Regions from separate parts of the Actinophytocola glycyrrhizae genome, predicted to be linked through region 2. Evidence: riboswitches for the same ligand, from Rfam matches in the RefSeq annotation. Region 2 holds a riboswitch; the other holds the start of a gene.
The links. A riboswitch is a leader RNA that binds a small molecule or an ion and turns the genes downstream of it on or off. The one in region 2 is predicted to bind cobalamin.
Positions count from the first base shown of each region.

Region 1: it holds a riboswitch for cobalamin, as region 2 does, so the genes downstream of both, ACFPCV_RS29865 (putative cobaltochelatase) here and ACFPCV_RS19730 (ribonucleoside-diphosphate reductase subunit alpha) in region 2, are expected to answer to the same signal.

Region 1 is NZ_JBHSIS010000020.1:336,988-344,504, forward strand. Features, by position in the region: gene ACFPCV_RS29835 (SRPBCC family protein) at 1-572, opposite strand, end outside; gene ACFPCV_RS29840 (histidine phosphatase family protein) at 768-1,313, opposite strand; gene ACFPCV_RS29845 (CbtB domain-containing protein) at 1,526-1,747, shown strand; gene ACFPCV_RS29850 (CbtA family protein) at 1,753-2,505, shown strand; gene ACFPCV_RS29855 (cobyrinate a,c-diamide synthase) at 2,397-3,761, opposite strand; gene cobO (cob(I)yrinic acid a,c-diamide adenosyltransferase) at 3,758-4,372, opposite strand; gene ACFPCV_RS29865 (putative cobaltochelatase) at 4,372-6,333, opposite strand; cobalamin riboswitch at 6,362-6,510, opposite strand; gene cbiE (precorrin-6y C5,15-methyltransferase (decarboxylating) subunit CbiE) at 6,523-7,517, shown strand, end outside.
Region 2 is NZ_JBHSIS010000008.1:256,787-264,303, reverse strand. Features, by position in the region: gene ACFPCV_RS19745 (hemerythrin domain-containing protein) at 1-170, shown strand, start outside; gene ACFPCV_RS19740 (amidohydrolase) at 563-1,990, opposite strand; gene ACFPCV_RS19735 (ribonucleotide-diphosphate reductase subunit beta) at 2,016-3,065, opposite strand; gene ACFPCV_RS19730 (ribonucleoside-diphosphate reductase subunit alpha) at 3,056-5,389, opposite strand; cobalamin riboswitch at 5,485-5,682, opposite strand; gene ACFPCV_RS19725 (NUDIX hydrolase) at 5,771-6,238, opposite strand; gene phoU (phosphate signaling complex protein PhoU) at 6,252-6,905, opposite strand; gene ACFPCV_RS19715 (endonuclease/exonuclease/phosphatase family protein) at 7,007-7,517, shown strand, end outside.

The sequences.
Region 1 (7,517 bases), on a different contig from region 2:
CGGCCCGCGCCGACGCCGGTGACCCGGCGCAGCGGGAGGTTGGCCACCGCGCGGGCGCCGACGGCCGCGCCCGTGCCACGCAGGGCCCACGCCAGCGGCGCGGGCGCGCGGCGGGCGGCCAGCAACGTGCCCGCGGCCGCCGTCCCCGCCAGGAGACGTGTGCTCGGCGACCAGTGCCGTGAGCGGGGCACCCGGCCCGCGCCCTGCAGAGCCGAGACACCGGCCGTGTCGGCGTGGGTGGTCCATGCCGCGGTCACGCCGTGGACGCCGGGCACCCGCCGCAGTGCGCGGCGCGTGCGGCCCGCCTCGCCCGCGAGGACGTCGCCGGTGAGCGTGACGTGGCCACCGTCGACGTCGACCCGCACCGCGTGCGGATGGCGGACGTGTCTGCCCAGTTCGGACCGCAGCCGTTCATGGAGGACGTCGTCCTCGACGCGGCGCCCCGCCACGAGGTAGCGGGCGGTGGCGAGCACCCCGTGCCCCCGGCTCGCCAGGTCGTGCCCGAGGGCGCGCCGACCGTGACCGATCCTTCTGGCGACGCGCATGGCCCGGCCCCGCAGCCGCGTACCCATCACGATCAGCTCCCTTCCCCGTGCCGCTCTCCCGGGGCGTACCGCGGGAGCGACCGGGGCAAACGCGGTGCGGGCACGTGCCACGTTGACTGGTCCCGACCACGAGGACGTGCACGGTGCGGGACCTTGTCCTGGGTCGTGCGGTGCTGCCCCGGTTGCGGAACCGGCGCCGACCGACGCGGTCGGCCGCAACCCTCACCGGCTCACGGGGATCCGGAGCGTCCACGACATCGCGCGGCCCGACAGTTCCGTCCTGGACAGTGGCGGCACGTCGATGCGCCAGAACGACGCCGGTGTGCCCGCGATCGCCCGCACCACAGCGGCCTTGATCACCGCCGGGGTGGTGATCGCGACGATGCGGTGGTGGTCGCGGGGGAGTGCGTCGAGCCAGCCACCGACGCGCGCCAGCAGGTCCTGTGTGGACTCCCCGCCGTGCGGGGCGGCGGCCGGGTCGGTCAGCCACGCGTGCACGGCCGCCGGATCGGACGCGGTCACCTCGTCCAGGGTGCGGCCGCGCCAGGCGCCGTAGTCGCGGTCGCGCAGGCCGTCGTCCTGGTGCGGAGTGAGTCCCAGCGCTGCCGCGGTCTGGCGGCACCGGGTGTGGGGAGCGCACAGCACCAGGTCCGCCCTCGGCGGGTCGGGGACGGGAGCCGGGTGCTCGAGTGGCTCGTCGGCGGGAAACGCCGCACGGCGGGTCGCGGACGTCGCGCCGTGGCAGACGAGGACGAGGCGAGTGGTCATTCTCCTCCTGCCTGTGGCAAGGGATCGATGAGGAATCGACGAGGGATTGACAGGGCTGACGCTGCTGAATACGTTGCGAGAGACCTGATGGTACGAGGAAGCCGGTGAGAACCCGGCACGGTCGCGCCGCTGTGTGTGCCCACGGGCACGAGTCAGACCCTCCGCCATCGCAACGCTCCACTGACCGGGCCGCACGAGCCCGAGGAGGCGACATGTCGCAGGCCGCGCACGCGCCCATTCCCATCGACATCCCCGCGATACCGACGATCCCGGTCCGGCAGATCCTGCCGTGGGCGGTGTTCGCGGGGTTGCTGCTGCTCATCGTCATGTACTTCGTGAGCACCGAACAGGGCGCCCTGTCCGTGTTCGACGGCACCTACCTGCACGAACTCGTGCACGACGGCCGGCACCTGCTCGGCTTCCCGTGCCACTGAACGGCATGCGCGCCCTGCTCGTCGCCGGTCTGCTCGCCGGCCTGATCGGCGGTGTGCTCGCGTTCGGGTTCGCCGCGGTGGCAGGAGAACCGCCGGTCGAGGTCGCCATCGCCATCGAGGAGCAGGGCACGGGCGGCCACGACCACGGCGAGAGCGGCGGCCACGACCACGGCGCCGAGGTGGCCGAGGTGAGCCGCGACGTGCAGAGCACCTTCGGGCTCGCGATCGCCACCTGCGCGTTCGGCGCCGCGCTCGGCGGGTTGTTCGCACTCGCTTTCGCGTTCGCCAACGGGCGGATCGGCACGCCGACCCCCCGTGCCACCGCGTGGACCGTGACGGCGGTCGGGTTCGTCGCGTTCGCGTTCGTGCCCTACCTCGTCTACCCGCCGAACCCGCCCGCGGTCGGGCAGGCGGAGACGATCGGTGAACGGACCGCGGTCTACTTCGCGATGGCCGGGTTGTCGGTCGTGCTGGCGGTGGTCGCGGTGCGGGTGAGTGCCCGGTTCTCCTGGCTCGGGCGGGTCGGGGCCGGGATCGGGTACGTGGCCGCGGTCGCGGTCGTCGCCGCGCTGCTGCCCGCGTTCCACGAGGTGCCGGACGACTTCCCGGCGCAGACGCTGTGGGAGTTCCGGCTCGCCTCCCTCGGCACTCAGGCCGTGTTGTGGTCGACGATCGGGGTCGTGTTCGCCGCGCTGCTCGACCGGGTGGCGCAGCGGGAGACGAAGCGTGCCACGGAAGCCGGGCTCGCGGCCGGGTGAGTGTGCACATAGGACGCGTGGTGGCGCGGACCGGCGAACCCGTCCGCGCCACCGCGCCACCGCCACGCAGGCTCGTCGCCGTGGGCCGGGGTGACGGTGGTGCGGTGGAACTCGTGTCCGGTGAGCCGGGTGCCCGCCGGGTGCAGCACCGAGTCGTGCGGTGCCACCACGTCGCGGTAGCCGAGCGTGAGACCGCCCGTCATGGTCGCGTCCGCGGGCAGCAGCCCGCACATCGGGTGCCCGTCGAGTGACCGGGTGAGGTACAGCATGCCCGCGCACTCGGCGTGCACCGGCACACCGGCCGCGGCGACCGCGGAACGCAGTTTCGTGTTGGCGGACAGTTCGGCCGCGTACTGCTCGGGAAACCCGCCCGGCAACACGATTCCGGCCGTGCGGTCCGGCAGCACGGTGTCCCGCAACGGGTCGACGACCGCGACCTCGGCGCCCGCGGCACACAGCAGCTCGGCGTGTTCGGCGTAGCCGAACGTGAACGCCGGCCCGCCGGCCACCGCCACCACCGGCTTGCCTGGCACTGCTGTGATGTCCGGCTCCCACGGCGCGAAACCACCGTTCGACTGTGCCAGGTGGACGATCGCGGCCAGGTCGACGCCCGCCGTGACGAGGTCGGCCATCGCGGCCACCGCACGCACGGCGGCCGGTCCGTGCTCCGCGGCGGTCACCAGCCCGAGGTGGCGCGAGGGCACCTCGACCGCCGCGTTCCGGTGCAGCACACCGAGCACGGCCAGCCCGACTTCCTCGCACGCGTCCCGCAGCACCGCCTCGTGCCGTGCCGACCCGACCTGGTTGAGGATCACCCCGGACAGCCGCACACCGGGCCGCCAGGTGCGGAACCCGTGCAGCAGCGCGGCGATGCTCGAACCGTGGCCCCGCGTGTCGACCACCAGGACGACCGGTGCGCCGAGCAGCCCGGCGACGTGCGCGGTCGACCCGAACCCGTCGGCGCCGACCTTCCCGTCGAACAGGCCCATGACGCCCTCGACGACCGCGAGGTCCGCGCCCGCCGACCCGTGCGCGAACAACGGGCCCACCAGGGACTCGCCGACCAGCACCGGATCGAGGTTGCGGCCGGGACGGCCCGCCGCGATCGTGTGGTAGCCGGGGTCGATGTAGTCCGGGCCGACCTTGAACGGCGCCACCCGGTGCCCCGCCCCGCGCAGCGCGGCCATCAGACCCGTTGCCACGACGGTCTTCCCGCTGCCGGACGACGGCGCCGCGACGACGAGCGCCGGTGTCACCACTCGATCCCCTTCTGGCCCTTGGCTCCGGTGTCCATGGGGTGTTTGACCTTGGTCATCTCGGTGACGAGGTCCGCGGCCGCGACCAGCTCGGGTGCCGCGTCGCGGCCGGTGATCACCACGTGCTGGTGTCCGGGCCGGTTCGTCAGCGTCTCGACCACCTCGCCCACGTCGACCCACCCCCACTTCATCGGGTAGGTGAACTCGTCGAGCACGTAGAGGGTGTGGCGTTGCTCGCGCAACCTGGCGCTGATCTCCCGCCAGCCCTCGCGGGCCGCCTCCGCGTGGTCGACCTCCGTGCCGGGTTTGCGGGACCACGACCAGCCTGCGCCCATCTTGTGCCACTCGACCGGACCGCCCTGGCCGGTCCGCTCGTGCACCTCGCCGAGCGCGAGCAACGCGGTCTCCTCGCCCACCTTCCACTTGGCGGACTTGACGAACTGGAACACCCCGACCGGCCAGCCCTGGTTCCATGCCCGCAGCGCCAGCCCGAACGCGGCGGTCGACTTGCCCTTCATCGGCCCGGTGTGGACGATCAGCAGCGGGCGGTTGCGGCGCTGGCGGGTGGTGAGCCCGTCGTCCGGGACGGCGTCCGGTTTTCCCTGGGGCATCAGGCGGCGCTCCGTGCCGCGCGCACGACGCCGGTGACGTGGTCGGCGGACAGTTCGTCGAGCCGGACGTGCGCCCCGGCGATGGCCGTCGCGAGCCGCGCGGGGATGCCGAGCCGCACCGGGCCGTGTTCGCAGTCGACGACGACGCTCGCGACCCCGTCGGCGGCGAGCAGTCCCGCAGCGCGCAGCGCGTCGGCCACCGGGTCGGCGCCGGAACGAAGCGGCACGGTGGCCCGCCCGTCGGTGACGACCACGAGCAGCGGACGGCGGCGGGGATCCCGCAACCGTTCGGTGACAAGGGTCCGGTGTGCGCGGAGCAGCCCGTCCGCGAGTGGAGTGCGGCCGCCGGTGGTCAGGCGCCGCAGCCGGGCGACCGCCGCGTCGACCGACGACGTCGGCGGCAGCACCAGCTCGGCGCCGTCGCCGCGGAAGGTGACGAGGCCGACCTTGTCGCGCCGCTGGTAGGCGTCGAGGAGCAGGGCGAGCACCGCGCCCGTGACCGCGGACATCCGCTTGCGCGCCGCCATCGACCCGGACGCGTCGACGGCGAACAGGACGAGGTTGCTCTCCTTGCCTTCCCGCACGGCGCGGCGCACGTCGGTGCGCCGCAACAGGATGCCGGCACCGGTGCGACCGCGGGCGAGCTGGTGCGGTGCCGCCGCGGCGAGTGTCCCGACGAGGTGCAGGCCGTGCCCGTGGCCCTGGGTCGCACGCAGCGTGCGGCCGAACCCGGAACGCGCGCGGGACCGGCGCCCCGGCGCGCCCTCGCCGATGCCGTCGACGGACAGGAGCCTGGCCCGGTAGGCCGGATCGGGAACGGCGGCGGGCCGGGTGGGTGCCTGGTCGCCACCACCGGCACTGTCCTGCCGGCCACCGTCCGCGACCGGACCGTCCACTTCGGAGTCCTCGGGGCGGTTGCCGGAGCCGGGGCCGCCGTCGGGATCGGGTGGGTCCGGCTCCGCGTCGCGCAGCGCCTGCTGGAGCTGCTCCTCGTCGATGCCGGGCTCGTCGAACGGGTCGCGGCGCCTGCGGTGCGGCAGCGCGAGCCGGGCCGCCGCCTCGACGTCCCGCGCGTCGACCTCGTCGCCACCACGCCACGCGGCGTGCGCGACGGCGGTGCGCGCCACCACGAGGTCGGCACGCATGCCGTCCACGTCGAACGACGCGCACAGCGCCGCGATCCTGCGCAGCTCCGGATCGGGCAGCCGCACCGCGGCCAGCACGGCACGGGCGGCGGCGATCCGCTCCGCCAGCGCGGTGTCCTCGGGCGCCCACCGTGCCGCGAACCCCGCCGGGTCGGCCTCGAACGCGAGCCGTCGGCGGATCACCTCGGCGCGGGCGTCGACGTCGCGTGCCGCGGCCACCTCGACGGTGAGCCCGAACCGGTCGAGCAGCTGCGGCCGCAGCTCGCCCTCCTCGGGATTCATGGTGCCCACCAACAGGAACGAGGCCGCGTGCGACACCGACACCCCGTCCCGTTCGACGTGCGCCCGGCCCATCGCGGCGGCGTCGAGCAGGAGGTCGACGAGGTGGTCGTGCAGCAGGTTGACCTCGTCGACGTACAGCACACCGCGGTGCGCGGTGCTGAGCAGACCGGGCTGGTAGGCGCGAACCCCCTCGGTCAGCGCGCGTTCCAGGTCAAGTGAACCGACGAGCCGGTCCTCGGTGGCCCCCACCGGCAGCTCGACGAGCCGGGCGGGCCGGGTGACGGCGGGACCGTCGTGGGGTGCGTCCGGGCACGCGGGATCCGGCGCGGCCGGGTCACAGCTGAACCGGCAGGCGTCGACGACGGTGACGGCCGGGAGCAAGGCGGCGAGCCCCCGTACGACGGTCGACTTCGCGGTGCCCTTCTCACCACGCACGAGAACCCCGCCGATGGTGGGGTGGACGGCGTTGAGCAGGAGGGCGAGACGAAGGTCTTCGTGGCCGACGACGGCCGAGAACGGGTAGCCCGCGGTCATGCGCGATCCTTCCCCGGGTCCGCGCCCGAGTCGGTCTGCAGCGGGGGCCGAGTGTCTGGCTCGCCGGATCGCTCCGGCTCACAGTGGCGGGACCGCACCAGATTCGCGCTGGTTTCCTCGCACACCTCGCTGTTGGTTCTCTCGCATCGTGTCAGACACCGCGCGGAAAGTCGATTACGGTGCCGGTTCGTGGAACCCATCACCGTGGTCGGGATCGGTGCCGACGGCTGGGCCGGGCTCGCGGAACCGGCCAGGAACGCCGTGGCCCGCGCCGAGGTCGTCGTCGGCAGCGCCCGGCAGCTCGCGCTGCTGCCGGACTCGGTTGCGACGCGGGTCACGTGGCCGTCGCCGATGCTGCCCGCCGTCGAACCGCTGCTCGCCGAGCACAGCGGGCGGCGGGTGTGCGTGCTGGCGAGCGGCGACCCCATGTTCTTCGGCGTCGGCACCACCCTGGTGCGGCTGTTCGGTGCGGCCGCGCTGCGGGTGTACCCGCACCCGTCCTCGGTGTCGCTCGCGTGTGCGCGGCTGGGCTGGCCGGTGGACGACGTCGACGTCGTGAGCCTCGTCGGCCGTCCCGTCGAGTCGCTGATCGCCCTGCCACACCGCAGGATGCTGGTGCTGAGCGCGGGCGCGGACACGCCGGGTGCGGTCGCCGCGCTGTTGCGCGATCGAGGGTTCGGGCCGACCGCCATGACCGTCCTCGACGACCTCGGCGGCCCGGCGGAACGCAGGCACGACGGCACCGCCGCCACGTGGTCGGCCGAGACGGGCCCGCTCAACGTGATCGCGCTCGACTGCCGCGCCGCACCCGGCGTCTCGCCACTCGGCCGCACCCCCGGCCTGCCCGACGACGCCTACGACCACGACGGCCAGCTCACCAAGCGCGAGGTCCGCGCGATCACGCTGGCCGCGCTCGCCCCGCTGCCGGGACAACTGCTGTGGGACGTCGGCGCGGGCTCCGGCAGCGTCGCCATCGAGTGGCTGCGCACGCACCCGTCGTGCACCGCCGTCGCCGTCGAGTCCCGGCCCGAGCGCGCGGAACGGATCCGGGCCAACGCCGGCCTGCTCGGTGTCCCCGCGCTGCGGGTCGTGCCGGGCCGGGCCCCCGGCGCGCTCACGGACCTGCCGCGACCGGACGCGGTGTTCGTCGGCGGCGGGCTGACCGGTGCGGGTGTCGTCGAGGC
Region 2 (7,517 bases):
CCACGATGGATGTCGTCGATGCCGGACGTGAACTGGAAACCCTCGCCGCGCTACTGGAAACGCACCTCGTCTACGAGGAGAAGAAGCTGGTGGCGGCGCTCAACCGGTTGAGCCCGACGGTCGAGGAGGCGAGAGCGGTCGCCCGTGCCGTCACGCTGTCGCAGCCCTAGTCCCGCGAACGACGTGCTGGTCGCGCTCCTGGCCCCGCGTGTCCGCGGAACGCGCTGGCGACCGCGCGGCGGTGGTGGAGCCGGAGAACCGGCGCGAGTTCCAGGTGCGGGAACAGCCTGTCCTTGGCGGCCGCGGCGATGCCCTGCACGTTAGTCCGGCCTGCAGTCGCTCGTGCCGACCGACCCGGAAACCGTGCTGTCGCCAGGTGATGGGTGCGGTCGACTTCGTGACCGGTAGGTCGATCGCACCGCGGGCGACACCGTCGCGGCCGATTCGTGCGAGTTCGCGGACGATCCGCAGTCGCACCGGGTCGGCGAGCGCGTGCGGTACCGACTCGATCTGGCATGCCGCCACGTACCTGCTGCTCGCCGGTGAGCTGTTTTCGCTGGTGTCACGCCCGGTGCGTGAGCCTGCCGTCGAGGACGGTGGCCTGGATCGGGAGGTCTCTTAGCTCGCTCGGGGGCAGGCCGGTGAGGTCCCGGCCTGCCAGCACCAGGTCGGCCGGGTCGCCCGCCGCGACAGACGTGCCGCGGCCGCCGGTGCTCGCCGCGACCGCGACCGCCAGCGGCAGGCTCTGCTCGGGGTGCCAGCCGGGCCGGTCGTCGTCGGTGCGGGTGACCGCGGCGGAGATGGCCTCCCACGGGTCGAGCGTGGCGACCGGCGCGTCGGAGCCGAACTCGAGGGTGGCGCCTGCCCGGTGCAGCGACCCGAAGGCGTAGGCGCGGTCGGTGCGGCCCGCCCAGTGGCGGTCGGCGGCGTCGCGGTCGTCGGGCTGGTGTGCCGGCTGGACACCGGCGACCACGCCCAGCGCGGCGAACCTCGGCACGTCGGCCGGGTCGAGGAGCTGGGCGTGCTCGATGCGGCCACCGACGCCGAGGTGGTCGAACGCGTCGAGCGCGAGGGTGTTGGCGCGGTCGCCGATCGCGTGCAGTGCTAGGCCGATGCCGTTGTCGACGGCCTTGCGGAGAACGGGAAGGAGTTGGTCGAGAGGTTCGAGCAGTTCACCGTGGTAGGTGCCGTCGGGGTAGTGGTCGTGGCAGTAGGCGGTGCGGGTGTTGAGCGAGCCGTCCATGAAGATCTTCAGCGGGCCGACGGTGAGGAGGTCACCTGCCGGAGCGCCGGTCCTCAGGCCGCGTTCGATCGTCTCGTCGAGCAGGAACTTGGCGATGACGCACCGGATCCGCGTCGCCGGGGTGCCGCGGCGCCGCCAGTCGGCGATGGTGTCGGTGTACTCGTAGTCGGCGATCGTCGTGATGCCGCGTGCGGCGGCCGCCTCGGTGGCGGCGAGCACCCAGCGGTCGGTGATGTCCGTCGACGGCGAGGGCAGGGCGGCGGTGAGCGCCATGCACTCGTCCTCGATGAACACACCGGTCGGGTGGTCGACGTTCATCATGCGCATGGCCGCCGAACTGAGCCACAGCGTGTGCAGGTCGTTGCTGAACAGTGCGACCGGCTGGTCCGGGAGCACGTGGTCCAGCAGCGTCCTGTGCGGGCGGTCGGGCCAGAGCGCGGCGTGGAAACCCGCGCCCTGCAACAACTCGCCGGGTTTCGGGCCCGCGGCCGCGATCAGCTCCGCGGCGTGCGCGGCGGAGGTGGCACCGGCGAGCGAGACGCGTTGGCGGGAGCTGGCCCACTGCAGCAGGTGTGCGTGGGCGTCGACCAGGCCGGGCAGCAGCGTGCCGCCGTTGCCGTCGACGACCTCGGCGCCGTCGGCGGGCAGACCGGGTGGTTCGACGGCCACCAGGCGACGCCCCTCCACACGCACGTCGGCGCGTCGCCCGGTGAACCCGATCGTCACATCACGCAGAAGCAGAGCCATGAGGACATAGTGCTGGAAGTCGGTGCTAAAAATCTTCGTCGAAGTTGACGGTGCCCGTCACCGCCACCTGGTACGCGGACACACGGCGCTCGAAGAAGTTCGACAGTTCCTGGACGTCCTGCAGCTCCATGAACGCGAACGGGTTCGTCGACCCGTACTCGGGTTCGAGGCCGAGCGCGGCGAGGCGCCGGTCGGCGACGTGCCGCAGGTACTCCCGCATGTCGGTGAGCGTGAGCCCAGCGACACCGCCGGTTAGCAGGTCCTCGGCGAACTGGACCTCGGCGTCGACGGCTTCGCGGAGCATCTGGCGGACCTGGGCGTCGAGTTCGTCGTCGAACAGGTCCGGCTCCTCGCGGCGGACGGTGTCGACCACGTCGAACGCGAACGCCATGTGCATGGACTCGTCGCGGAACACCCAGTTCGTGCCGGACGCGAGGCCGTTGAGCAGCCCGCGGGAACGGAGGAAGTACACGTACGCGAAGGCACCGTAGAAGAACAGGCCCTCGATGCACGCCGCGAAGCAGATCAGGTTCAACAGGAACGCGCGCCGGTCCGCCCGGGTCTCGAGCCGGTTCAGGTGCTCGATCGAGTCGATCCACCTGAAACAGAACTCGGCCTTGTCCCGGATGGACGGGATGTTCTCCACCGCGGCGAACGCGGCCGCGCGATCCTCGTCGTCGGGAAGGTAGGTGTCGAGCAGCGTCAGGTAGAACTGGACGTGCACGGCCTCCTCGAAGAGCTGCCGGGAGAGGTACAGGCGTGCCTCCGGCGCGTTGACGTGCTCATACAGGTTGAGCACCAGGTTGTTCGCGACGATCGTGTCGCCGGTGGCGAAGAACGCGACGAGCCGGTTGACCAGGTGCCGTTCGGCGTCGGTCAGCTTGTTCAGGTCGGCGAGGTCGGAGTGCAGGTCGACCTCCTCGACCGTCCACGTGTTCCTGATCGCGTCGCGGAAGCGTTCGTAGAACAGCGGGTAGCGCATCGGGCGGAGCGTCAGGTCCATGCCCGGGTCGAGCAGCGCCTGCTTGCGGGAGCTGTCCTGCAGGCTGGTGTTCTGGGTGCTGGTCACTGGCATGCCTCACATGACTCGGGGTTCTCCAGGGAGCAGGCGACCGCGGCGTCGTCGGCACCGACGGTGGCACTGACCGTCGCCTGCTGGATGCGGGTCGCCGGGCGGGACCGCAGGTAGTACGTGGTCTTCAGGCCGCTCGCCCACGCGTAGCGGTACATCGACGACAGCTTCCCGATGGTGGGCGAGGCCACGAACAGGTTCAGCGACTGGCTCTGGTCGACGTACGGGCCACGTGCGGCGGCGAGGTCGATCAGTGCGCGCTGCGGCAGTTCCCAGGCGGTGCGGAACAGTTCGCGTGACTCCGCGGGCAGCGCGCTCAGGCCCTGCACGGAGCCGTCGTCGCGCTTGACCTGGTCGCGTGTGGTGGCGGTCCAGAGCCCGTGTTTCTTCAGCTCTGCCACCAGGTATGCGTTGACCTGCAGGAACTCGCCGGACAGGGTCTCGCGCTTGAACACGTTGGACACCTGCGGCTCGATGCACTCGAAGCAGCCCGCGATCGACGCGATCGTGGCGGTCGGCGCGATCGCGATCAGCAGCGAGTTGCGCAGGCCGTGTTCGGCGACCCTGGTCCGCAGCGCCGCCCACCGGTCGGACTGCTTCGGCGTGACGCCCCACAGGTCCGGCTGCAGGTCCCCGCGCGCGGCGCGGGTCTGCGCGTACGCCGGGTGCGCGCCTGCGGACGCGGCCAGGTCGGCGGACGTCTCCAGCGCCGTGAGGTAGACCTCCTCGGCGAGCCGTGTCGACAGCTCGCGGGCCTCGTCGCCGTCGAAAGGCAGGCGCAGCTTGAAGAACACGTCCTGCAGGCCCATCACGCCGAGCCCGACGGGACGCCAGCGCGGGTTGCTGCGGCCTGCCTCCTCGGTGGGGTAGTAGTTGATGTCGATCACGCGGTCGAGGAACGTGACGGCGGTGCGCACGGTCTCCCGCAGCCGCGCCCAGTCGATCTCGCCGCCGGTGACGTGCGCGCCGAGGTTGACCGAGCCGAGGTTGCAGACGGCGGTCTCCTCGTCGGACGTGACCTCGAGGATCTCCGTGCACAGGTTGGAAAGGTGCACGACGTTGCCGGGCGCCGCGGTCTGGTTGCAGGTGCGGTTCGCGGTGTCCTTGAACGTCATCCAGCCGTTGCCGGTCTGGGCGAGCGTGCGCATCATCTTCGCGTACAGGTCGCGGGCCCTGACCGTGCGCACCGCCCGCCCGGCCTGCTCCGCGGCCCGGTACGCCCGGTCGAACGCCTCACCCCACAGGTCCGGCAGTTCCGGCAGTTCGTCCGGGTCGAACAGCGACCAGTCGGCGTCGGCCTCGACCCGGCGCATGAACTCGTCCGGGATCCAGTTGGCGATGTTGAGGTTGTGTGTGCGGCGTGCGTCCTCGCCCGTGTTGTCGCGCAGTTCGAGGAACTCCTCGATGTCCGGGTGCCACGTCTCCAGGTAGACGCAGGCCGCGCCCTTGCGCCTGCCGCCCTGGTTGACGGCGGCAACCGACGAGTCGAGCGTGCGCAGCCACGGGACGACGCCGTTGGAGTGGCCGTTGGTGCCGCGGATCAACGCGCCGCGGGAGCGGACGCGGGACCACTGGATGCCGATGCCACCCGCGAACTTCGACAGCCGCGCGACCTGGCCGTAGCGCTCGTAGATCGACTCGAGCTCGTCGCGCGGTGAGTCCAGCAGGTAGCAGGAGGACATCTGCGTGTGCCGGGTGCCGGAGTTGAACAAGGTGGGTGAGCTGGGCAGATACGCCAGTGACGACATCAGCCGGTAGAAGCGGACCGCCTCGGCCGGGGTGTTCGACAGTCCACACGCGACACGGAGGAGCCAGTACTGCGGGCGTTCCAGCGCGGTGCGGCTGTTCGGGTGGCGGAGCAGGTAGCGGTCGTGGACGGTGCGCAGACCGAAGTACTCGAAGCGGCGGTCGGCGTCGTGGTCGATGGCGTCGTCGAGCTTGCGGGCGTGCGTGGCGACGAACGTGGCGGTGTCGTCGCCGATCAGGCCGAGTTCGTGGGCCGTGCCGATGGACTGGCTGAACGAGTGGACGCCGTGACCGCGGACCTCCTTGTCGATGTAGGTGGCGAGCAGGCGGGCCGCGAGCCGGGAGTACTCCGGCTCCTCGGCGACCAGTTCGGCGGCGGTCCGTATGGAGAGGCGGTCGAGCTCTTCTGTGGTGGCGCCGTCGTAGAGCCCGTTGATCGTCCTGGTGGCGACCCGTTGCGGTGCCACCGCCGGGAGTCCGGTGGCGCAGCGGGCGACCGCGCGGATGATCTTGTCGATGTCGACCGGTTCGGTTTCCCCACTGCGTTTCCGGACGCGCATCGTGTCCTGGATCGTGGTCAAGGTTCTCCTCGCTTTTTCGGGCGCGCGAGAGAACCCCGACAGGTGGGTCGTCCCCGCGCGCCCTCCCTCGGGGCAAGCGGATGCACCCGGCAGCGGCGCGGCCGGGGGAGCGGGCAGGTCTTCGGACTCACGGGCAGACGCCTACTGACCGTCGCTTCCCGGACTCGCGTCCAGTGCTTCGTGACGGCGTTCGTTCCCGTTCACCGCTGCGGGGCAGTCCCGGACTCCCACCGGGTTCCCTCTTGCGACGACCACCATGGCATGGTGGTCGAACCAGCTCGGTGATCACTATACATAGGGGCTAGTTCAGGAGTAGCGCCCATATGTTGTGTCGGTGTGTCGTTGTCCACAGCACGCCAGGTTGTCCACAGGCAAGATCGACTACGGCCGGTTGTCGGTGTCCGCCGGTAGACTGGACCTGGGCCGCCCCCCGGGTTCGGGTGGGGGCTGCCTACGTGAGCGTTCTGGGTGACTGAACCAGAGGTCGATCGCGCGGTGGTAGCCGCGCGGGAGGTTCAGGGCGGAGATTTCGGCTTGGTGGAACAGGTTTGCGCTCACGTGCTCGGTGGACAGCACCACCTCGGCCGGGGCGTTCGGGTGGCAGCCGTAGGTCACGACGAACACGTGGCGGTGTACGGATTCCACGTGGTAGAGCCAGGTGTCCAGCACCGGGCCCACGTGCACCCGCCAGCCCGTCTCCTCCGCGATCTCGCGGGCCACGCACTGTTCCGGGGTTTCGCCGATCTCCAGCCTGCCGCCCGGGAGTTCCCACTCGTCGCGGGGGTTCTTCAGCAGGAGGACCTTGTCCTCGTGCAGCACCACGCCCTTGACGGAGACCGGGAACGTCACGGTGTTCGGGTGCTCAGGCCGGGAGAGTGGGTGTCTCGCCGGTGCACACGAACTCGACCCGCTTCGCTGCCGACACGGCCTGGTCGGCGTAGCGCTCGTAGAAGCGGGCCACCAGTGCCAGGGTCGTCGCCATCGGGACGCCGTGCGGCCAGTCCTTCGCGGTGATCTTGTGCAGTACGTCCGCGTGCAGGTCGTCGACCTCCTGGTCGATGGCGTCGAGTTCGGCGAACGCGCCGGCGCGGGGCGCGGCCACGTGTTCGACCAGGCGCGCGGACATGTCGGACGTGATCGCACCCAGGCGGTCGAACGTGTCGCGCAGCTCGGTGGGCACGACCTGGTCGGGGTGGACGCGGCACGTGGTGTTCGCGATGTGTTCCGCCAGGTCGCCCATGCGCTCGACCCGCTCCGCGCAGTAGATCGCGGACAGCACCAGGCGCAGGTCACCCGCCACCGGGGCCTGCAGCGCGAGCATCTGCTGCGCCATCTCCTCGCACTGGTCGCGCATCTCGTCGATCGCGGCGTCCGCGGCGAGGACACCCTTGGCCGCGTCGAGGTCGGCGGACAGCATCGCCCCGGTCGCGAGGCGCATCGCGGTCGCCGCCTGCTCGCACATCCTGGCCAGCAGTGCCCGCAGTTCGGCGAGCTCGCTGTGGAACGTCTCCCGCATCAGAACGCCACCCTTCCCGACAGATAGGACATACCCCGGCCGCGCGTGGTCCAAGCGTCATCGTCATGCGAACGGGGAAGCCCCGCGCCAGACTCGAAGACATGCGCGTGGTCACACAGAACCTGCTCGGCCATCACATGGACTGGCCACGCCGCCTGCCCGCGGCCGCGAGCTGGTTCCGGCGGCTCGACGCGGACGTGGTGACGCTGCAGGAAGCCGTCGCGACCGCCGGCTACGACCAGGTTACCGAGGTGCTCGGGGACGGTTACCACGTCACCCACCACCCGCTGCGCGAACCGGACGGCTCCGGCATCTCCATCGCGAGCCGCTGGCCGATCGGCGTGGTCCGGGAGCTGGACCTGCAGGTCGGCCCGCGCACGGCCGACTTCCCCGCGAGCGCGCTGATCGCCGACATCCACTGGCCCTACAGCGACGTGCCGCTGCTGCTGGTCAACCACAAACCGTCGTGGGCGACCAACCTCGAGTACGAGCGCGGCAGGCAGGCGGTGCTCACCGCGGGCTTCGTCGAGGAGCTGGTCGAGCGGACCGGCCAGCACGTGGTCCTCGCCGGGGACATGGACGCCATGCCGGACACCGACAGCATCCGGTTCT